Regions from separate parts of the Janthinobacterium sp. HH104 genome, predicted to be linked through region 4. Evidence: predicted binding sites of a transcription regulator. Region 4 holds the regulator's gene; each other region holds the start of a gene.
What was found. The regulator LexA, encoded in region 4, represses DNA repair genes until DNA is damaged. The targets are predictions, from matches to a motif close to ACTGTATNNNNATACAGT.

Region 1: a site for LexA is predicted at 2,083-2,100, ahead of imuA (translesion DNA synthesis-associated protein ImuA). Genes of this name have one in related genera too.
Region 2: a site for LexA is predicted at 2,365-2,382, ahead of dinB (DNA polymerase IV). Genes of this name have one in related genera too.
Region 3: a site for LexA is predicted at 3,200-3,217, ahead of JAB6_RS13010 (putative DNA modification/repair radical SAM protein). Genes of this name have one in related genera too.

The regions. Positions count from the first base shown of each region.
Region 1 is NZ_LRIB01000035.1:48,303-53,799, forward strand. Features, by position in the region: gene JAB6_RS15140 (GNAT family N-acetyltransferase) at 1-597, shown strand, start outside; gene JAB6_RS15145 (putative Na+/H+ antiporter) at 649-1,914, opposite strand; gene imuA (translesion DNA synthesis-associated protein ImuA) at 2,121-2,831, shown strand; gene JAB6_RS15155 (DNA polymerase Y family protein) at 2,761-4,248, shown strand; gene JAB6_RS15160 (glutathione binding-like protein) at 4,330-5,034, shown strand; gene JAB6_RS15165 (S9 family peptidase) at 5,104-5,497, shown strand, end outside.
Region 2 is NZ_LRIB01000028.1:256,803-262,299, reverse strand. Features, by position in the region: gene JAB6_RS11920 (S9 family peptidase) at 91-2,259, opposite strand; gene dinB (DNA polymerase IV) at 2,453-3,586, shown strand; gene JAB6_RS11910 (recombination-associated protein RdgC) at 3,705-4,601, shown strand; gene JAB6_RS11905 (TonB-dependent receptor) at 4,734-5,497, opposite strand, start outside.
Region 3 is NZ_LRIB01000033.1:70,879-76,375, reverse strand. Features, by position in the region: gene JAB6_RS13020 (bile acid:sodium symporter family protein) at 1-540, shown strand, start outside; gene JAB6_RS13015 (UdgX family uracil-DNA binding protein) at 492-1,955, opposite strand; gene JAB6_RS13010 (putative DNA modification/repair radical SAM protein) at 1,952-3,184, opposite strand; gene modA (molybdate ABC transporter substrate-binding protein) at 3,322-4,080, shown strand; gene modB (molybdate ABC transporter permease subunit) at 4,096-4,773, shown strand; gene JAB6_RS12995 (sulfate/molybdate ABC transporter ATP-binding protein) at 4,785-5,486, shown strand; gene JAB6_RS12990 (TOBE domain-containing protein) at 5,470-5,497, shown strand, end outside.
Region 4 is NZ_LRIB01000035.1:180,966-186,462, forward strand. Features, by position in the region: gene JAB6_RS15705 (CvpA family protein) at 1-121, shown strand, start outside; gene purF (amidophosphoribosyltransferase) at 160-1,683, shown strand; gene JAB6_RS15715 (cystathionine gamma-synthase family protein) at 1,790-3,031, shown strand; gene lexA (transcriptional repressor LexA) at 3,116-3,751, opposite strand; gene rpsF (30S ribosomal protein S6) at 4,027-4,416, shown strand; gene priB (primosomal replication protein N) at 4,437-4,736, shown strand; gene rpsR (30S ribosomal protein S18) at 4,762-5,052, shown strand; gene rplI (50S ribosomal protein L9) at 5,080-5,497, shown strand, end outside.

The DNA.
Region 1 (5,497 bases), 130 kb from region 4:
GATTTGCTGTCGCATGCACCGCTCACGCTGGTGCCGGGCGAACTGCTGGACGACGAGACGAAGAACCGCATGGCGAAGCTGCTGTTTGCCACCAGCTACCTCGAATACTGCTCGTTCGGTAATAAATTGAATCTGCAATTCGTCGAATTGCAGCGGCGGCAAAACATCGACCCGTATCTGGCGCACATCCACGGCCTGCATGACGAGGACGGGCGTTTCATCGGCTTTTTCACGGCCGCGACGATGGACGAGTTCCAGGCCTGCGGCGCCGTCTCCTATTACCGTGACGACATGAAGGCGCTCGACGATGCGTATGATGAATTCGTGCTCGCGCATGCGCATGCCGACGACTGTTTCGTCAGCAGCCTGGCCATCGACGAGAAATACCGGGGCCAGGGTTTATTCAGGCAAATGTTCCATGAAATCCGCGACCTGGCCAGCCGCAAGGGCTGCGCGCGCATCACTCTGACGGTGTGGGAAAAGAGCGAAGCGCTGCAAGTGTATCTGCACAAGGGCTTTCGCAGCGTGGGCACGTTCGACTATGCCTACAGCCTGTTCTATGACCGGCTGCATTTTCTCGTGTATGAGGGTAACTGAGGAGGAAATTGAGGAAGCAGGGGGCGGCCGGCAGCCGCCCCGTGAGTAGCGTTACAAAGCGAGGAAGGCCAAGGCCGCCACGGCCGTCGGCAGCAGGGCGCCGGCCAGCAGGCCGACGGCGCCGATCGATTCATCCTTGAAGCCGCGGCGCAGCAGGGCCACGCCGGCCGGGTTCGGCGCATTGGCGATGACGGTCAGGCCGCCACCGGCCACGGCGCCGGCCATCAGCATGTATTTTGCTTCGTCCGTCATGCCGACGATCAGCGAACCGAGGTAAGTGAGGGCCGCATTGTCGGTAATGGCCGTCAAGCCCAGGGCGCCGAAGAACAGGGCCAGCGGCTTCAGGCTCGAGACGATGGGTTGCAGCCACCATTGCTGCATGCCGCCCAGTACCACCAGGCCGCCCAGGAAGAAGCCGACCAGCAAGCCTTCCTTGAGGATCAGCGGGCTTTGATAGCGCTCGTACGCCTGCACGAAGCCGAGGAAGAACAGGAACAGGCCGATGAACAGCACGGGATGGTGCGCCAGGGTCACCACGCCGGCCAGCACGATCATGTGCACGAGGCTGACGGCCAGCGGCACTTTTGGCGCTTCCACATCGCCGGCCTTCGGCTTGATGTCGGAAGTGTTGCTGTGCAGGTATTTGCGCAGCAATATGCTCACGCCCGTGGCGTTGACGAGTACGGCGATGGCGGCCTTCCAGCCGAAATGGCTGGCCATGTAGGCGCTGTCCCAGTTCCACGTGGTGGCCACCATCAGCACGGGCGGCGCCGCGTACGAAGTCAGGGTGCCGCCGATGGAAACGTTGACGAAGAGCACGCCCAGCGCGCCGTATTTCAGCCATTCAGGGATGCCAGGGCGGAAGATTTGCGGCGCCAGCATCAGCGCGGCCAGGGTCATGGCGGCCGGTTCCGTGATCAATGAGCCCGTCAGGGGTACGAGCGCCAGGCCCAGCCAGACGAGGCCCAGTTCCGTGCGCAGCGGCATCACGCGCGCCACGCTTTTCAACAGGCGCTGCACGGCGTCGAGCACAGGGCGCGAGGCGGCCACGACCATGACGACAAAGACGAACAGGGGCTCCGTGTAATGGCGCGACTCGGCATACTCGATGGCCGCATCGCTGCCCGAGACAAAGGCCATGATGAGGATCAGGATAAAGGCCCAGAAGCCGAACACGACTTCGACTTCGCCCAGCAAGTGCAGCAGGCCCGCATGGCGGGGATGGCGCCGCGACAAGGTTTCAAACGACTTGGCGGCAAAGGTGTGGATGAGCGCAAGGCCGAAGACGATGGCGCTGATGATTTGGATGGTGGTCAAATGCGTTTCCTTATGGACGGAGGAAGCCGGCTGGTACGTTGCCAACCGGTAAGGAGAGTGCTTATGGTACAGCAATCGATGCCGAAAACGGGGTTTTTCGGACATGGCGGAGCGGCCCCGGCGGTAGCGGCAGTCAGATAAACCTTGCCAAAAGTGGAGCTGGATAGTACTGTATATGCATACAGTATTCATCTATCTATCCAATGATGCAACATTCTCAATTGATGGCCTCGCCGGAAGCCTTGCACCCGTCCTTGTGGCGTGCATCGCAGCTGGGGCAGGGCGCCACGCGCTGCCTGGACACGGGCTTTGCCGCCCTGTCCGCGCAGCTGTCCGGCGGCGGCTGGCCCAGCGGCAGCCTGATCGATCTGCTGGTGCAGCAGCCGGGCAGCGGCGAATTGCGGCTGCTGGCCCCCGCGTTGGCGCAACTGCCGGGCTTGCCCATCGTGCTGTTGCAGCCGCCCCATCCGCCGCAGGCGCTGGCCCTGGCCGCGCAGGGACTGGCGCCATCGCAACTGCTGTGGCTCAAAAGCGCCGGCAGCAAGGATGCCTTGTGGGCGGCGGAAAACATCTTGCGCAGTGGTACCTGCGGCGCCTTGCTGTTCTGGCAGCCGCACGTGCGCGCCGACAGCCTGCGCCGCCTGCACCTGGCCGCGCAAAGCGGCAACACCCTGTTCTGCATGCTGCGCCCGCTGCACGCCGCCCAGGATGCGTCGCCGGCGCCGCTGCGCCTGTCCGTGCGCCCGGCCGCCGGCGGTATCGAGATCGGCTTCATCAAGCGCCGGGGACCGCAGCGCGACGCGCCCCTGTTCCTGCCCCTGCAACCTCCTTCATTATTGCGACGCCATGCGACTCTGGATCGGCCTGTGCCTGCCCCGGCTCCCGTTCGAAGTGTTTTGCCCGCGCTGGTCGGCTGACAGCCTGGGCGTAGTGCTGGAGCAGGAGCAAGTGATGGCCGTGTCGCCGCTGGCGCGGGCGGCCGGCATCAAGCCGGGCATGCGCCGCGCCGGTGCGCTGATGCTGGCGCCGCAGGCGCGCCTGCACGAGCGCTCGCCTGAACTGGAAGCGCAAGCCTTGCAAGCGGTGGCGCTGGCGCTGCTGCAATATTCACCGCTGGTGGCGCAGGGCGAGGAAGCGACCCTGCTGGTCGATGCGGGCGCCAGCTTGCGCCTGTTCGGCGGCGTGCGCGCCCTGTGCCGGCACATCGAGGCCAGCTTGCGCGCGCTCGGCTACACGGCCCAGTTATCGTGCGCACCCACGGCGCGCGGCGCCTGGCTGCTGGCGCGCGCCGCTACGCGCCGGCGCCGCGTGCTGGGCATGGCCAGTCTCACCCGCCGCCTCGACGGCCTGCCGTGCGCCTTGCTGCCGCCCGCGCGCCCTTACCTCGACTGGTTCGAGGGCATCGGCTGCCGCACCCTGGGGCAACTGCGCCACTTGCCCCGGCCCGGCTTGCAGCGCCGTTGCGGCGCAGCCTTGCTCGATATGCTCGACGATGCGCATGGCCACAGCACGGAATTGTTCGTGTGGCTCGAAGCGCCGCCCACGTTCCGCGCCAACCTGGAATTGTTCGACCGCGTGGAGCACGCGGACGCGCTGCTGTTCGGCGCGCGCCGCCTGCTGCTGCAAATGACGGGCTGGCTGTGCGCGCGGCAATTTGCCGTCGAGCGCATTCAATTGCTGCTGGCGCACGAACGGGGCAGGGTGGCGCGCCCGCCCACCGTCATCGACCTGGCGCTGGGCGAGGCCGTGTGGCGCGACGAGCACCTGGTGCGCCTGCTCCAGGAGCGCCTGGCGCAGCTGGTGCTGGAGGCGCCCGTGATCGGCCTGACCCTGGAAGCGCTGCAGGTGCAGCCGATGGCGCCGCCCAGCGACAGCCTGTTTCCCGAGCCGGGCGGCACGCCGCAGGAACGCCAGCGCCTGCTGGAATTGCTGGTGGCGCGCCTGGGCACGGACAATGTCTTGCAGGCCGCGCCGCGCGCCGATTACCGCCCCGAAGCGGCCAACCAGTGGCTGCCGCTGCCGGCCAAGGCCGGCGCAAAAAACGCGCAGCCGGACTTGCCGCCCGGCTTGCCCGGCATGCCCCGTCCCGGCTGGCTGCTGGCCCAGCCCATCGCCCTGCTGATGCGCGAGCACCGGCCGTTTTATGGCTCGCCTCTGAAAATGGTGTCCGTTGCCGAACGCATAGAGGCGGGCTGGTGGGGCCAGTCGCAGGCGCGCGATTATTTCATCGCCGAAGGCCTCGACCACGCCCATTACTGGGTCTACCGCGAACGCATCGCCGGCAGCGGAGAAGACGCCGCGCCGCGCTGGTTTTTGCATGGCTTGTTTGGCTGAATGGGCTGTCCTGCTGAAACTGCCATGCTTGGCTATACTGGCTTCCCGGCGCCGCATATTTAATTGAAACGAAGGATATCCATGACACAGCTTTCCGACTTCCCCATCACCCAAAAATGGCCTGCCCAGCATCCCGAGCGCCTGCAGCTGTATTCGCTGCCGACGCCGAACGGCATCAAGGTTTCGATCCTGCTGGAAGAGCTGGGCCTGGCGTACGAGCCGCACCTGGTCAGCTTCGAGACAAACGACCAGACATCGCCCGCCTTCCTGTCGCTCAATCCCAACAACAAGATTCCCGCCATCCTCGATCCGAACGGCCCCGATGGCAAGCCGCTGGCCCTGTTCGAGTCGGGCGCCATCCTGCTGTACCTGGCCGAAAAGACGGGAAAGTTCATTCCCGAGAACGCGGGCCTGCGCTATGAAACGATACAGTGGCTGATGTTCCAGATGGGCGGTATCGGCCCCATGTTCGGCCAGGTGGGCTTCTTCCACAAATTCGCCGGCAAGGATTACAAGGACAAGCGTCCGCTCGAGCGCTATCTCGGCGAGGCGAAGCGTTTGCTGGGCGTGCTCGAGCAGCGCCTGCAGGGCCGCGACTGGATCATGGGCAGCCAATACACGATTGCCGACATCGCCATCTTCCCGTGGGTGCGCTGCCTGGTGGGTTTCTATGGCGCGGGCGATCTCGTCGGTTTTAGCAACTTCCCGAATGTGCAGCGCGTGCTGGATGCTTTCCTGGCCCGGCCTGCCGTCATCAAGGGGCTCGACATACCATCGCGTGGCTAAAACAGCCGTGGCCGGACAGCGCTACAATGCGCCATCGGCCGCGCTGCGCGGCAGCTTTGATCTGAGACAATGAAATCCACCCGGCAAGACTTTCCCGGCGCGCACGGCCATGTGCTGGCGGCGCGCCTCGATGCGCCCGATGGCGCCATCCGCGCCTATGCGCTGTTCGCCCACTGTTTTACTTGCGGCAAGGACGTGCTGGCCGCGCGGCGCATCGCGCAAGGCTTGACGGAACACGGCATTGCCGTGCTGCGCTTCGACTTCACGGGGCTTGGCGCCAGCGAAGGCGAGTTCGCCGCCACGAATTTCTCGTCGAACGTGGACGACCTGGTCGCCGCCGCCGACTTTTTGCGGGCCAGACACGCCGCGCCGCAATTGCTGATCGGCCACAGCCTGGGCGGTGCCGCCGTGCTGGCCGCCGCGTCGCAAGTGCCGGAAGCGACCGCCATCGCCACCCTGGCCG
Region 2 (5,497 bases), on a different contig from region 4:
CTCAGAAAACCATCCCGACGTTTGTCACCACGTCTGGAAGAGGCGCTATTATAGGACGGACAAAATCCTTCTGCAAGCGCTTTTTTCACATTATTCCGTGATATTCCACTGCGACAGCATCCACGCCATATTGAATGCGTTCTCGGCGATGGCGTTATAGCGGCCCGAGGCGCCGCCATGGCCGGCGCCCATATTCGTTTTCAGCAGCAGGGGATTGCCGTCCGTCTTGTACGCGCGCAGCTTGGCCACATACTTTGCCGGTTCCCAGTACATGACCTGGCTGTCGTTCAGGCCCGTCGTCACCAGCATGGCCGGGTAATTCTTGCGCGCAATGTTGTCGTATGGCGAGTAGCTGAGCATGTAGTCGTAGGCCGCCTTCTGGTTCGGGTCGCCCCATTCCAGGTACTCGCCCGTCGTCAGCGGCAGGCTGGCGTCCATCATGGTGTTCATCACGTCGACGAAGGGCACGGCCGCGTGCACGGCGTGGAACAGCTCGGGACGCATGTTGACGACGGCGCCCATCAGCAAGCCGCCGGCGCTGCCGCCCTGGATGATCAGGCGGTTCGGGCTCGTCCATTTTTCACGCACCAGGTAGTCGGCGCTGTCGATGAAGTCATTGAAGGTGTTCTTCTTCTTCATCAGCATGCCGTCTTCATGCCACGTTTCGCCCATGTCCGTGCCGCCGCGGATATGCGCTTGCGCATAGATGACGCCACGGTCCAGCAGGCTGATGCGGCTGATGGAAAAACTGGCTTCCGTCGAGATGCCATACGAACCATACGAATACAGCAGCAGCGGCGCGGAACCGTCGAGCTTGACGCCCTTCTTGTAGACGACCCACAGCGGCACTTGCACGCCATCGCGCGCTGTGACCCACAGGCGCTGCGTCGTGTAGCGGCTGCCATCAAAGCCGCCGACGATTTCCTGCTGCTTGAGCACCGTGCGCTTGCCGTCTTGCATGCTCACGTCGATGACGGTGGGCGGCGTGACGGGCGACTGGTAGGACATGCGGAATTGCGTGGCGGAAAACTCCGGCGTACCGGCCGCCGTGGCCAGGTAGACGGGGTCGTCGAACTGCACCGTTTTCCAGTTCTTCCGCGCGAAATCATGGATGCGGGCGCGGTTCAGGGCGCGGGCTTTTTCCATCACCACCAGATAGCCCTGGAAGACGTCGATGGACTGGATCACGGCGTCCTTGTTGTGCGGCACGACGCTCTTCCAGTTCTTCGGCTGCGGGGCGGTCACCGGCGCGCTGACGACGCGGAAATTCTTCGCTTCTTTGTTGGTCAGAATAAACAGCTGTCCATCGCGGTGTTCGATGCCGTAGCGGTGGCCTTTTTCGCGTTTCAGCACGGACTGGAAACTGCCTTCCGGCTTGCTCGTTGGCAGCAGCAGCACTTCGCTCGTATCCGTGCTGCGCGCAGTGAGCACGAAGTAGCGATGGTCGCGGGTGCGGCTCACGCCGATGGCGAACTGTTCCACTGGCTCGTGGTAGACCTGCTGCAAGGTGCCGCCCAGGGGCAGGCGGAACAAGCGGTCCGCGCGCTTGGTGGTGGCGTCTTCCTGCGTCAGCATCAGGGTGGCGTTGTCCGCCGCCCACGCCAGCGAGGTCACGCGCGGCATGGTGTCGCCCAGCAGCTTGCCCGTCTTCAAATCCTTGACATGCAGTTCGTACTGGCGGAAACCCGTCGTGTCGGTGGTGTAGGCCAGCAACTGTTCATTCGGGCTGATGGCAAACGCACGTACGGCAAAGAATTTGTGGCCTTCGGCCAATTGATTCTGGTCCAGCAGGATTTCCTCAGTCGCCTGCGCATCGTAGGCGCCGTTCTTGCCGACAGGACGGCGGCAGTGAATCGGGTATTGCTTGCCCGCTTCCGTGCGCGTGTAATAGTAGAAATTGCCCTGGCGCGCAGGCACGGACAGGTCTACTTCCTGCATGCGTCCCTTCACTTCCGCAGTCACCTTGTCGGCCAGCGGCTGGATCGGGGCCGTGACGGCGGCCGTGTAGGAGTTTTCCGCATTCAGGTAATCGATCACGGCAGGATCGGTTTTCTTTTGCAGCCAGCGGTAGTCGTCCGTGACGACCGTGCCGTGGCGCGTTTCCTGCCAGGCGGTCTTGGCGGCAACGGGCGCCGACATGGTGGCGACGGTGGCGGCATCGGCGGCCAGCGCGGATGGCGCCAGTGAGGACAGCAGCAGGGCCGGCAGGATGGATAACCAGGCGGACCGGCGGCGCGCAGCGTGATGGGCGATAGACAAGGCGACTCCTTTGAATAGTTGTGTCAGGATTGTAATCTTGCTATTGAGAAAAGCAACCGCCTTGCGCGTGCGTTTCAACTTGCATCCATGGGCATTTCCAGCGATACTGTATATAACTACAGTATCCCGCCGCGAGGTGTCCTTGACCACATCTGCCTCCCCCCTTCCCGAGCCACCCGCAGCCCGCCGCTGGATAGCGCATCTGGACATGGACGCCTTCTTTGCCTCCGTGGAACTGTTGAAATATCCGGAATTGCGCGGCGAAGCCGTCGTCATCGGCGGTGGGCGTCTGCAGCAGCCCGTGCTGCAGGAAGATGGCACGCGGCAGTTTGCGCGCATGCGCGACTACGTGGGGCGCGGCGTCGTCACCACATCGACCTATGCGGCGCGCGTGTTCGGCGTGTTTTCCGCCATGGGCATCATGAAGGCGGCCAAGCTGGCGCCCGACAGCATCCTGCTGCCGGCCGATTTCGAGGCTTACCGCGACTATTCGGCGCGCTTCAAGCAGGCCGTGGCCCAGTTGTGCCCCATCATCCAGAACGTGGGCATCGATGAAATCTATGTTGATCTCACCGAATACGGCGAGCAGGCGCCGGCCATGGCGGCGCGCCTGAAGGCGGCCGTGTTCGAAGCGACGGGCCTGTCGTGCTCGATCGGCCTGGCGCCCAACAAATTGCTGGCGAAAATCTGTTCCGACCTGGAAAAACCGGACGGCCTGACCATCCTGAACCCGGAGGATATTGAAACGCGCGTGTGGCCCTTGCCGGCGAAAAAGATCAATGGTATCGGTCCGAAAGCGACGGCCAAGTTGGAAGCGCTGGGCATTGTCACCATCGGCGAGCTGGCCCGGGCCGACATGGCCATGCTGCGTACGCAGTTTGGCGACCTGTACACGGGCTGGCTGCGCCAGGCGGCGCTGGGCATCGATGGTAGGCCCGTGCAGACGAGCCGGGAAACCAAGTCCGTCAGCCGCGAAACGACGTTCGAGCGCGACTTGCAGGTGGTGCGCGACCGCGCCACCCTGTCGGAAAAACTGGAAAGCCTGTGCACGCGCGTGGCGGGCGACCTCGACAAGCAATCGCTGGCGGGGCGCACGGTGGGCATCAAGCTGCGCTTCGAAGATTTCAGCACCGTCACGCGCGACATCACCCTGCCCAGCGCCACGGCGGACGCCGCCGCCATCCTGCGCGCCAGCCGCGATTGCTTGCGGCGCGTGCCATTTGACAAGAAAATCCGCCTGCTGGGCGTGCGCATCTCGACCTTGTCGGACCCGGCCATCGTGACGCGGCAGGCACCGGCCCAGGCGGAGCTGTTTCCCGCCCTGTAGCGGCATTCCCCACGCAGCAACAACACCGCGCCAGTCCGCGCTTTTGACGGCATTCCCGTGTCGAAAGTGTAGAATGGCGTTCCCCTGGCACTACTGAAACAAACGGAAGACAAAAACTATGTGGTTCAAGAATCTTCAGATTTACCGCCTGCCCGCACCGTGGGCTTACACGCCAGAACAACTGGAAGAGGCGCTGTCCTCGAACAAATTTACGCCGGCGACCAGCATGGATCTGATGCGCCAGGGCTGGGATACGCCACGCCCGAACGGCGGCCTGGTCCACGTGGTCAACAAACAGATGCTGATCCTGCTGGGCACGGAAAAGAAACTGCTGCCAGCGACCGTCATCAACCAGGTGGCCAAGGCCCGCGCCGCCGAGATGGAAGAAGCGCAAGGCTTTGCGCCTGGCAAGAAAGCCATGAAGGAATTGAAGGAACGCGTGGCCGACGAGCTGCTGCCGCGCGCCTTCAGCATCCGCAGCAACGTCTGGACGTGGATCGACCCCGTCAATGGCTGGCTGGTGATCGATGCGGCCAGCCCGGCGAAGGCCGATGAAGTCATCAAGCTGCTGTTGAAAGCCGTCGACAAACTGCCGCTGGAAAGCCTGCGCGTGCAGCGTTCGCCCGTAGCGGTGATGACGGAATGGCTGCAAGCGGACGACGCGCCTGCCGGCTTCACGGTCGACATGGATACGGAATTGCGCGCCACGGGCGAAAGCAAGGCCACCGTGCGCTATGTGCGCCACACCTTGGAAGCGGACGACGTGCGCCGCCACATCGCGGCCGGCAAGCAGTGCACGCGTCTGGCCATGACGTGGAACGACAAGATCTCGTTCGTGCTGACGGAGTCGCTGGCCATCAAGAGCGTCAAGCCGCTGGACGTGATCAAGGAAACGGAATCGAGCACGAAGAACGACGAAGAGCGTTTCGACGGCGACGTGATGCTGATGACGGGCGAGCTGAGCAAGCTGATGGCCGACGTGGTCGAAGCCTTGGGCGGCGAAGCGACGGCGTAACAGCCGTCATGCCGGTACAAAAAGGAGCTGCGGCTCCTTTTTTTTCGTCTGCGCAATATGTTTCGGCATAAAAAAGCGCCTTGCACGGTGAAGTGCAAGGCGCTTTCGGACAAGCTAATTCAAAACGTCACATTAGAACTTGTAGTTGCCGGTGACGTAGAACGAACGCATCATTGGATCGGCGTAGCGTGGGTCGAAACCAACCTGGTGGCCCGACGAAGCGCGCAGCGACAGCGGTGGTGCACGGTCGAACAGGTTTTTGATACCTGCGCGGATCGTGGTTTGCTTGTCAAAGGCGAAACGTGCTTGCCAGTCGAACGTCGTGTACGACGGTACTTGCAGGCGGAAGTTTTTCTCTTCCTGCTGGGTCGCCAGGTTGTACACGGTAGCGGCTGCATCGGTGTAGCCGTTACGGTAGTTGACCGTTACCGTGTTGCTCAGGCGGCCTGTGTCCAGGGTCGTCGTCAGCTTCATCAGGTTGCGGAACGTGACTTCGTTGGTGTCGCCGAAGAAGTTCATGTTGCTGGTGTAGATATTATCGCTACCGGCTTTGGTGTAGTTGGCGTGCAACATGTGCGTACCGCTCAATTGGGCGGTCAGCTTGCCGAAGGAGAACTTGTGGTTGGCCGACAGATCCCAGTCGATACCACGGTATTCCTTCTTGCCGATGTTGACCGACAGTTTCTTGAACGAGTAGTAGGTGATGCCGGTCGATGGCTCGGTATAAGTTCCGAAGCTCGACGCATACTTGATCGGATCGGCAAATGCTTGCTCTTCGGAAACTTCCGACACGGCATTGCGCAGTTTCACATCCCACAGGTCGGCGCCGAACGAGAAGGCCGAGCTAGGTTCGACACGGAAGCCCAGGGTGAACTGTTTCGACTTTTCCGATTGCA
Region 3 (5,497 bases), on a different contig from region 4:
CTGGTGGCCAAGGGCGCGGAAAGCAAGTCGTCCGTGGACGCCGTGCTGTCCATCGTCATGCAGCTGCTGCTGCCGTTTTTGGCCGGCCAGTTCCTGCGCCGCTGGATCGGCCGCTGGGTCGACCGCCATAAAGCCACCTTGAAATACGTCGACCAGGGTTCGATCTTGCTGGTGGTCTACACAGCCTTCAGTGAAGCCGTCAGCGAAGGCTTGTGGCATACGATTTCCGTGGAAACCCTGGTCGCCCTGGGCCTGATCAGCACCTTGCTGCTGGCGCTGGTGCTGGGCATCTCGACCTTCGTCAGCCGCCGTCTGGGCTTCAACAAGGAAGACGAAATCGCCATCGTCTTTTGCGCCTCGAAGAAAAGCCTGGCCAGCGGCGTACCGATGGCCAAGGTGCTGTTTTCCACGCGTTCGCTGGGCATGGTGATCCTGCCGTTGATGCTGTTTCACCAGATTCAGCTGATGATCTGTGCCGTGATCGCGCAGCGTTATGCGCGGCGCGATGAGGGGCAGGATGTGCCGGCGACAACGCTGTGATGGTTATCCTGCTCTAGCCGCAGCGCCTGCCGCAGCCCCGCCACTATGACCGCGTAAGCCTGTTGCCTGCTGGCCGCATCGGGTGCGCGCAGCACATACGCCGGGTGATATACGGTAATCACCGAGCGTCCCGCATGCTCGATCAGCGTGCCGATCAGCGGTGTCATGCTCGCCGCGCCATCTTGCAGCACGGATTTTAATGCCGTGCTGCCCAGCGCCACGATCACCTGTGGCTGGACACGCTCAATCTCTTCTTCCAGCCAGCCATGACAGGCGAGGATCTCGCGTTGGGCTGGGGTCTTGTGCAGGCGGCGCTTGCCGCGTGGTTCCCACTTGAAATGTTTGACGGCATTGGTCAGGTAGATGCTGTCACGCGCCATGCCCGCTTCCTGCATGGCTTGCTCGAGCAGCGCGCCGGCCGGGCCCACGAACGGCAGTCCCGCCAGGTCTTCCTGGTCGCCCGGCTGCTCGCCCACAAGCATGATGCGCGCCTGTGCCGGGCCAATGCCGGGCACGGCTTGCGTGGCGCTTTTCCACAGTTCGCAGCGGCGGCACTGGTCCAGGCTTGTCGCTACCTCGCGCGCCGGCTGGGCGCGCTCGGCGGCAATCGGGATCATGGCCGCGCCGCTGCGCTGGCCCACGCTGGCCGTCTGGCCCGTGCGGCGTTCGCCGTTGGCGGCGCCGCTGAGCATGGCGGGCACGATGGCGCCTTCCGGCAGGTTTTTCCAGAAACGCGAGGGGATATGGCTGTGCAGCAAATCCGCATTCACGCGCGCGGGATTGAAGATGCTGCGGTAGTAGGTCAGCCATAGCGCTTCGCCCGCATCGTCGATGTCGGCCGCGCCTTGCATCAGTGCGGGGCCCGCGTGCAAGGTCGTGCCATCCCACAGCATGCTGGCGGCGGGCGTGGCGATCATCCAGCTGGTAGCTCCCATGCGGCGGGCAAAGTGGCGCGCCACCTGCGGCAGCACCTCGTGCACGGGTTCGAACCAGGCAACAAAACGGGGCGCGCCCTCGCATTCTGGCCGCTCGCGGAAGCGCACATACGCATGCATGTCGTGCTCCTCGCGGTGCACGGCCTTGACCATGGCGTGCAGGCGCGCGCCGTCCGCGTCGGCCGGCGACATCACGTCGTGCTGGCCCTGCTGCCAGCACCACAGCACCTGGTACAAAAAGGCCCAACGGTCAGGCACATTGAAGCAGGCGGCGGCCTGCAGCAGCTCCACCAGGGGACGGGGCAGGCGCAGCCGTGGCGCACTGGTATCCGTCGCATCCGGCGCGGCGGAAAACAGGTCGCCCTCACCGTGTTGACACTGCCAGGCAACGTCGGCAGGTGGCACGCCACGCGCGATCAGTTCGCGTGCCGCCGCGCGCCACTCGTCGAACGACTGCGCCAGCCGCACCACCGTACTCATGCGGCCTGCAGCTCCGGCCACAGATTCATTTGCTGCGGCGCCTCCGCCATGGCACGCCGCAGGTGTTCCGAGGCGGTGGTGTCGCGCGCGGGAAAGTAGTCGGCCGTGATGATGAAGGGAGCGATTTTCTTCATGCTGCAGCGCAGGCGCGACAGATCGGCGTAGCGCACCTGCCGCAGCCTTCGCAGGTCGACGATGCGCTGGGCATTGCGCAGGCCGATGCCGGGCACGCGGGCGATCATGTGCTGCGCCGCGCGGTTCAAGTCCAGCGGAAAATGTTCGCGGTGCGCCAGCGCCCACGCCAGTTTCGGATCGATATCGAGCGCCAGGTTGCCGCCCGTGGCGGGCAGCAATTCGCTGGCCTGGAAACCATAGCTGCGCAGCAGGAAATCGGCCTGGTACAACCTGTGTTCGCGCAGCATCGGCGGCGGCGCCAGCGGCACGCTTTTCGGACTGTCGGGGATCGGGCTGAAGGCCGAGTAGTACACGCGCTTGAGTTTATAACTGCCGTACAGGGTCTCGGCCGTGGAGAGGATCTGCTGGTCGTCGCTGGCATCGGCGCCGACGATCATCTGCGTGCTTTGCCCGGCCGGCGCGAAACGGGGGGCGCGCGGTTCTTCCGCTTTCTCGTCGAGCTTGCGGCGTATCGACCCCATCGCCAGCTTGATCGTATGCACGCTCTTTTCCGGCGCCAGCTTTTGCACGCTGTCCTGTGTCGGCAGTTCGATGTTGACGCTGAGCCGGTCGGCATAGCGGCCCGCCTGCGCGATCAGGGCCGGATCGGCGTCGGGAATGGTTTTCAGATGGATGTAGCCGCGGAACTGGTGCACCTCGCGCAGCTCGCGCGCCACCTGCACCAGCTGCTCCATCGTGTAGTCGGCCGACTGGATGATGCCGGAACTGAGGAACAGGCCGTCAATGTAGTTGCGCAGGTAAAAGTCGCTCGTCAGTTTCACCACTTCGGCCACGGTAAAGCGCGCGCGCGGCACGTTCGACGTGCGGCGGTTGACGCAGTACTGGCAGTCGTACAGGCAGTAATTCGTCAGCAGCACTTTCAGCAGCGAGACGCAGCGCCCGTCCGGCGTGTAGCTGTGGCAAATGCCCATGCCCGAGGTGGCACCAAAGCCATCCTTGCCGATGGAATCGCGCTTGGGCGCGCCGCTGCTGGCGCAGGACGCGTCGTACTTGGCCGCGTCGGCCAGGATTTCCAGCTTGTCCGTCAATTCCATGGCTCACCTCAATATACTGTGTTTATATACAGTATATCAGGGAATGCAGCTTGCGCTGGCTTGACCTGTGCGATGGCAGATCGCTATATATCGGTGTATATTACGGACCTGGTTCTCTTCTCATCAAGGATACGATCATGCGCCTCACCTCCCTCGCCACACTGCTCGGCGCCGCCCTCTTCGCCACCGCCGCCTCGTCCGCCCTTGCCGGTGAAGTGGTCGTGTCGGCCGCGGCCAGCCTGACGAATGCATTCAAGGAGGCGGCGCAAAGCTACGAGGCGCAGTATCCGGGCAGCAAGGTATCCCTGAACTTCGCCGCTTCGGGCGTGCTGCTGCAGCAGATCGTCAAGGGCGCACCCGTGGACGTGTTTGCCTCGGCCGACCAGGAAACCATGGATGCGGCGCAAAAGCAGGGCCTCGTCTTGCCGGCCGAGCGCATGGACTTCGTCGGCAACAGCCTGGTGCTGATCGTGCCGCACGATAGCAAGCTGGGCATCAAGAGACTGGCTGACCTGACGCACAAGGGCGTGACCCGCGTGGCCATCGCCAATCCGGCCAGCGTGCCCGTCGGCCGTTATTCCGAAGGCGCACTGAAGAAGGCGAAGCTGTGGGACGCCGTGCAATCTAAAGCCATCGGCACGCAGAACGTGCGCCAGTCGCTCGACTACGTGGCGCGCGGCGAAGTCGACGCGGGCTTTGTCTACGCCACCGACGCGGCCATCATGAAGGACAAGGTCAACGTGGCGATGGAGGTGCCGCTGGACGCGCCCGTGCTGTACCCGATCGCCACCATCAAGGGCAGCGGCAATGCGGCCGAAGCGAAGCGCTTCGTCAGCTATTTGCAGACGACGCCGGCGCAAGCCATCCTGGCCAAGTACGGCTTTAAAAAGCCATAAAGCAAACGAACGCGCATGGATATCGGCTGGACCGCGCTGGCCCTGTCGCTCAAAGTGGCGGCGTGGGCCACGGCGCTCAATTTGTTGCTCGGCATCGGCACGGGCTATCTGCTGGCGCGCACGCGTTTTCCCGGGCGCGAGCTGCTCGACGCCCTGTTGACCCTGCCGATGGTGATGCCGCCGACCGTACTCGGCTACTACCTGCTGGTATTGCTGGGCCGGCGCGGTACCTTGGGCATCTGGCTGCAGGACAACTTCGGCATCAACCTGATTTTTACGTGGCAGGGCGCGGTGATCGCTTCCACCGTGGTCGCTTTCCCTCTCGTCTTCAAGCCGACGCGCGCCGCCTTCGAGGCCGTCGACGGCCAGCTCGAGCAGGCGGCCCGCGTGCTGGGCATTTCGGAAATGGCGATTTTCTTTCGCGTCACGTTACCGCTGGCCTGGCGCGGCATCCTCGCCGGCGTGCTGCTGGGATTCGTGCGCGCGCTGGGCGAGTTTGGCGCCACCCTGATGGTGGCCGGCAGCATTCCCGGCAAGACACAGACCCTGTCGGTGGCCGTGTATGAAGCCGTGCAGGCGGGCCAGGACGACGTGGCCAATACGCTGGTCGTGATCATCTCGGTGGTCTGCATCGTGGTGCTGCTGTTGGCTGGCCGCCTGGCGCCCGGGCGCGTCGCGCACAAAGGACGCTGAGGATGACGCCCATGCAACTCGACCTCGACATCCGCGCCACCTTGCGCTCCGGCAAACGCCGCTTCTACCTGCAGGTGCAATGTACGTCCGGCAGCCAGCGCATCGCCATGTATGGCCCGTCCGGCGCCGGCAAGAGCATGACCCTGAAAGCCATTGCCGGACTCTTCACGCCGGACGAAGGCCATATCCGCCTGAACGGGCGCACCTTGTTCGACTCGGCCGCCGGCATCAATTTGCCGCCGCAGCAGCGCAATGTCGCCTACCTGTTCCAGGATTACGCGCTGTTCCCGCACCTGACGGTGCGCCAGAACGTGGGCTTTGGCCTGAGCCGCGGCTGGTTCAATCCGCGCGCGCGCGAAAAGTTGGCCAAGGTCGAGCATTGGCTCGACGCCTTCCACTTGCAGGAACTGGCGCACCAGTTCCCCGACGAGTTGTCCGGAGGCCAGCGCCAACGGGTGGCGCTGGCGAGGGCGCTCGTGGCCGAGCCGTCCGCGCTGCTGCTCGACGAGCCGTTTGCCGCCCTCGACCCGGCCCTGCGTGTCAAAATGCGCCTGGAACTGAGCCAGTGGCAACAGCGCCTGGACGTGCCCATGATCCTGATCACGCACGATCCGGAAGATGCGCGCATCCTGGGCGAGCACGTGCTGTACTTGCGCGACGGACAGATCGATAACAGGGAAGACCACATGGCATTGGGTGAACGCATTGGATAAAATCGGCTTGC
Region 4 (5,497 bases):
GACGTCCATACCGCAGCAGCCATTCTGGAAAAACGCGCAGTTCAGCCCGCTCGCAGAGCAGGGCGCGCGCGCCATCAAGCCTTATCTGCCTGCCGCTTACGCGCAGCATGTGAAATTTTGAATTTTTTTAAAATCAGTAGCACAGTTTAGGAGCACACCATGTGTGGCATCGTCGGCGTCGTTTCCCATCAACCTGTCAATCAATTGCTCTATGATGCATTGTTGCTCTTGCAACATCGCGGTCAGGACGCGGCAGGGATTGCGACCAATCACAGCAGTATGTTTTCCATGCACAAAGCCAACGGCCTCGTGCGTGACGTCTTCCGTACGCGCAACATGCGTTCGCTGCAAGGCACGACGGGCATCGGCCATTGCCGCTACCCGACGGCCGGTTCGTCGAGCGAAGAGGAAGCACAACCGTTCTATGTGAATGCGCCGTTCGGCATCACCCTGGCGCACAATGGCAACCTGACCAACTGGGAACAGTTGAAGCTGGAAATGTTCAAGAACGACCGCCGCCACATCAATACCGATTCCGATTCGGAAGTGCTGCTCAACGTGCTGGCGCATGAAATCCAGGAAGCGACGACGGGCCTGAACCTGGACCCGGAAGCCATCTTCAAGGCCGTTACCGTGCTGAACCGCCGCGTCAAGGGCGGTTACGCCGCCGTTGCGCAAATCGCCGGCGTGGGCTTGCTGGCCTTCCGCGACCCGCACGGCATCCGTCCGCTGTGCCTGGGCATCAATGAAACGGAGCAGGGTCCCGAATACCTGATCGCTTCCGAATCCGTAGCCCTGGAAGGCATGGGCTTCCGCTTCGTGCGCGACATCGGTCCCGGCGAAGCCGTCTTCATCGATGCCGACAAGAAATTGCACAGCGCCCAGTGCGCCGACAATGCCAGCCTGAACCCGTGCGTGTTCGAATTCGTCTACCTGGCCCGTCCCGACTCCGTCATCGACGGCGCTTCCGTGTACGCCACGCGCCTGAAAATGGGCGAATACCTGGCCGAGAAGATCCGCGCCGAATTGCCAGGCGTGCATATCGACGTGGTCATGCCGATTCCCGATTCCTCGCGTCCGGCCGCCATCCAGCTGGCCATGGCGTTGAACATCGAGTACCGCGAAGGCTTCATCAAGAACCGCTACATCGGCCGTACCTTCATCATGCCGGGCCAGGCGGCACGCAAGAAATCCGTGCGCCAGAAGCTCAACGCGATCCCGTCCGAATTCAAGGATAAAGTGGTGCTGCTGGTCGACGATTCCATCGTGCGCGGCACCACCAGCCGTGAAATCGTGCAGATGGCGCGTGAAGCGGGCGCGACGAAGGTCATCTTCGCCTCGGCCGCGCCACCGGTGATCTACCCGAACGTGTACGGCATCGACATGCCGACGCGCGACGAGCTGATCGCCTACGGCCGCACGACGGAAGAAGTGTGCCGCGAAATCACGGCCGACTACCTCGTGTACCAGGATATCGGCGCGCTGAAGCAGGCGATCGCCGACGTCAACCCGGCCCTGACGAACTTCGAGGCATCGTGCTTCGATGGCGTGTACGTGACGGGCGACGTGTCGCAGGAATACCTGGACCGCCTGGAATATGCGCGCCACCATCCGAAGGCGGCAGCGCCCGAAGATACGCCCCGTTCCCAGCTGAACCTGAACCTGGCGACAACGGAAGCATAAGTACCTGCCCGGCCGATGCCGGGCTTTTTTTGGGGTCGGACCTTCAGGTCTGACCCCAGCACTTGCCTTGGGTTAAGCGGCAAGACGAGTATTTGGAACTTCCACCATGACCAACAAAAAAACCTACGGCTTCACCACCACCATCCTGCACAACGACCGCCGCAAGGGCATCGAGCACGGCTCGCTGCACAAGCCCGTGCACACTTCCGTTGCCTTCGGTTACGCCGATGCGCGCCAGCTCGCGTCCGTGTTCCAGGGCAAGGAGCCGGGCTTCCGTTATGGCCGCCAAGGCAACCCGACCGTCTCCGCGCTGGAAGACAAGGTCAACAAGATGGAAGACGGCGTGGCGACTTTGTGCTTCGCCACCGGCATGGGCGCCATCGGCGCCGTGGTGCAATCGTTGCTGCGCGCGGGCGACCATGTCGTGTCGTCGGCCTTTTTGTTTGGCAACACCAACAGCTTGTGGCAAACGGTGACGGGGCAGGGCATCGGCGTGTCATTCGTCGACGCCACCGAGGTGGCCAATGTGGCTGCGGCCATCACGCCGGCCACGCGCATCGTGTTTGTGGAAACCATCGCCAATCCGCGCACGCAGATCGCTGACCTGAAGAAAATCGGCGACTTGTGCCACGAGAAGGGCATCTTGTACATCGTCGACAACACGATGACGACGCCATATCTGTTCCGCCCGAAAGCTGTGGGCGCGGGCCTGGTGGTCAATGCCTTGACGAAATCCATCGGCGGCCACGGCAATGCCCTGGGCGGCAGCTTGACGGACACGGGCGTGTTCGACTGGACGCAGTATCCGAACATTTTCGAGAATTACAAGAAGGCGGCGCCCGCGCAGTGGGGCATCGCGCAAATCCGTGCCAAGGCTTTGCGCGACTTCGGCGCCTCGCTGGGGCCGGAAGCTGCGCATCATATCGCCGTCGGCGCGGAAACCATGGCCTTGCGCATGGACCGCACCTGCTCGAACGCCCTGGCGCTGGCCAACATGCTGCAGGCCGACCCGAGAGTGGCTGCCGTGCATTATCCTGGCCTGGCGTCGCACCCGCAGCATGCGCTGGCCACCGACTTGTTCCGCAGCTATGGCTCGTTGTTCAGCTTTGAGCTGAAAGATGGCATCGACTGCTTCGATTTCCTCAATCGTCTCAATCTTGCCATTCCCGCCAGCAACCTCGGCGACACGCGCACCCTGGTCATTCCCGTCGCCCACACGATTTTCTACGAGATGGGTGCCGAGCGCCGCGCCAGCATGGGCATCGCCGAATCGCTGATCCGCGTGTCCGTCGGTATTGAGGACGAGGCGGATCTGCTTGAGGATTTCCGAGGAGCGTTGGAGGGCTGAGAGCGGTGTTGGTGATTAGGCCATGTGCCAGTTGTGAGGCAAACTAAAAACTGGGGTCAGACCCGGCGGGTCTGAGCATGCAGCTTAATGCCAGCTGCGCATGAGTCCTACCGCCAAACCTTCCAAAGCAAACTCGTCTTCGGGCGACACTGTAATCACCTTGAAGTCCGGATTTTCCGGCAGCAGTTCGATGACGGAGCCCGTCTTCTTGTAGCGCTTGACGGTGACTTCGTCGCCGATGCGGGCGACGACGATCTGGCCATTCTTGGCGCTGTCGACTTTTTTCACGGCCAGCAAGTCGCCATCCATGATGCCGGCGTCGCGCATGGACCAGCCGCGCACCTTCAGCAGGAAATCGGGCTTGGCCGAGAACAGGGCCGGGTCCACGTTGTAGCTCGCTTCCAGGTTTTCCTGGGCCAGGATGGGCGAACCGGCCGCCACCCGGCCGATCAGGGGCAGCGACATCAGCAGGGCTGCCGGCACTTTCGACGGCGGCGCTTCGGCGGCCGCACCGATCAGGCGGATGCCGCGCGAGGTGCCGGGCGAAATCTCGATCGCGCCCTTGCGGGCCAGGGCCTGCAAATGCTCTTCGGCCGCATTGGCCGATTTGAAACCCAGTTCATTGGCGATTTCGGCACGGGTGGGAGGAAAGCCCGTGTTTTCAATCGCGTCCTTGATCAGGTTCAGGATTTGTTCTTGTCGTGCTGTCAGCTTGATCATGAGCGGTGGGTGCATACTAAAATGCTGTCTATATGAACAGTCTGTATTTTTGTACAGTATCGCCCACTATGCAAGGGGATTTCCGTGTTTTGGGCGAATTTCGCAAGAAATACTTGTCCACGGCCGGAAAGCACGGCGGCGCACGGGTTTTTCGGGCGCTTGTGGAAGGAATGATTGAAACGTTTGCAAAAGGCGGTTATAATCTTCGGCTGACCTTCCCACACCCGTCTTGACGCCGGGGTGGGCGATTATCAATCCGACCTGAAGGAGTTTGCATGCGTCATTATGAAATAGTCTTTATCGTCCATCCGGACCAAAGCGAGCAAGTGCCCGCGATGATCGAACGCTACAAAGCCAGCGTAACCACCCGCGGCGGTTCGGTTCACCGCGTGGAAGATTGGGGCCGCCGTCAAATGGCTTACTCGATCCAAAAGCTGCCTAAAGCACACTACATCTGCCTGAACATCGAATGCGACAACGAGACCCTGGTCGAGTTGGAAACAGCATTCAAATTCAATGATGCCGTGTTGCGTCACCTGACCGTTAAAATGAAGAAAGCTGAAACAGCTCCTTCGCCGATGATGAAATCGGTACAACGCGAAGACGCGGCCAAAAGCCACCGCACCGAAGCACCAGCAGCCGCTCCAGCCGCAGCAGCAGCTTAATTCTTGACCAGGATCGTGCGCTGAACCAGCTACAAGTAACCGCCATCATTGCCGAGCGCGAAATATTGCGCTATACCCCGGCAGGGCTGCCGATTGTGAATGCAGTATTGCAACACAGTTCGCAGCAGATGGAAGCAGGGATTGCCCGTTTGACCGAGTTTGATGTTGCCGCGCTAGCCGCTGGCGAAATCTCAGGCAGGTTCAGTCAGGCAAGCTTGGGCGGGGTATATCAGTTCACGGGTTTCCTGGCCAGGAAGAGCCGCAACAGCAAGAGTTTGGTGTTTCACATCATTGATTTTAGTGCAGTCAATTCTGACTAGCGCATTTTAGATACAGGAGCCTGACATGGCATTCGGTAAAAAGTTCGACAAAAATAAGCTCAAGCTTAAAGAAAAACGCAAACAGCAAAACCCGTTGTTCAAACGCAAGAAGTTCTGCCGCTTCACCGCAGCTCACGTTGAGCAAGTCGACTACAAAGACGTCGACACGCTGAAAGACTTCGTCCAAGAAAACGGCAAGATCATGCCAGCACGCCTGACCGGTACCAAAGCGCACTACCAGCGCCAAGTTGACACCGCAATCAAGCGCGCTCGCTTCCTCGCGCTGCTGCCATACACCGATCTGCACCACGCTTAATCGGTCAGATATTCCTGGAGAAGAACTATGCAAATCATTCTGTTAGAAAAAGTTGTTAACGTCGGTAACCTCGGCGAAGTCGTCAAAGTCAAAGACGGTTACGCACGTAACTTCCTGATCCCGCAACGCCTGGCACGTCGTGCTACGGCAACCGCTGTGGCTGAATTCGAAGTCAAGCGCGCCGAACTGGAAAAAGCTGCTGCCGCCAAACTGGCCGCATCGCAAGCCCAGGGCGAAAAACTGAGCGGCCTGACCGTTCAAGTTGCTCAAAAAGCTGGTGTTGATGGCCGTCTGTTCGGTTCCGTCACCAACTTCGACATCGCTGAAGCGCTGACCAAGCAAGGTTTTGCTGTTGAAAAAGCACAAATCCGCATGCCTACCGGCCCGCTGAAGATCGTTGGCGAGCACAACGTTTCGGTTGCTCTGCACACCGACGTGGTCGTGG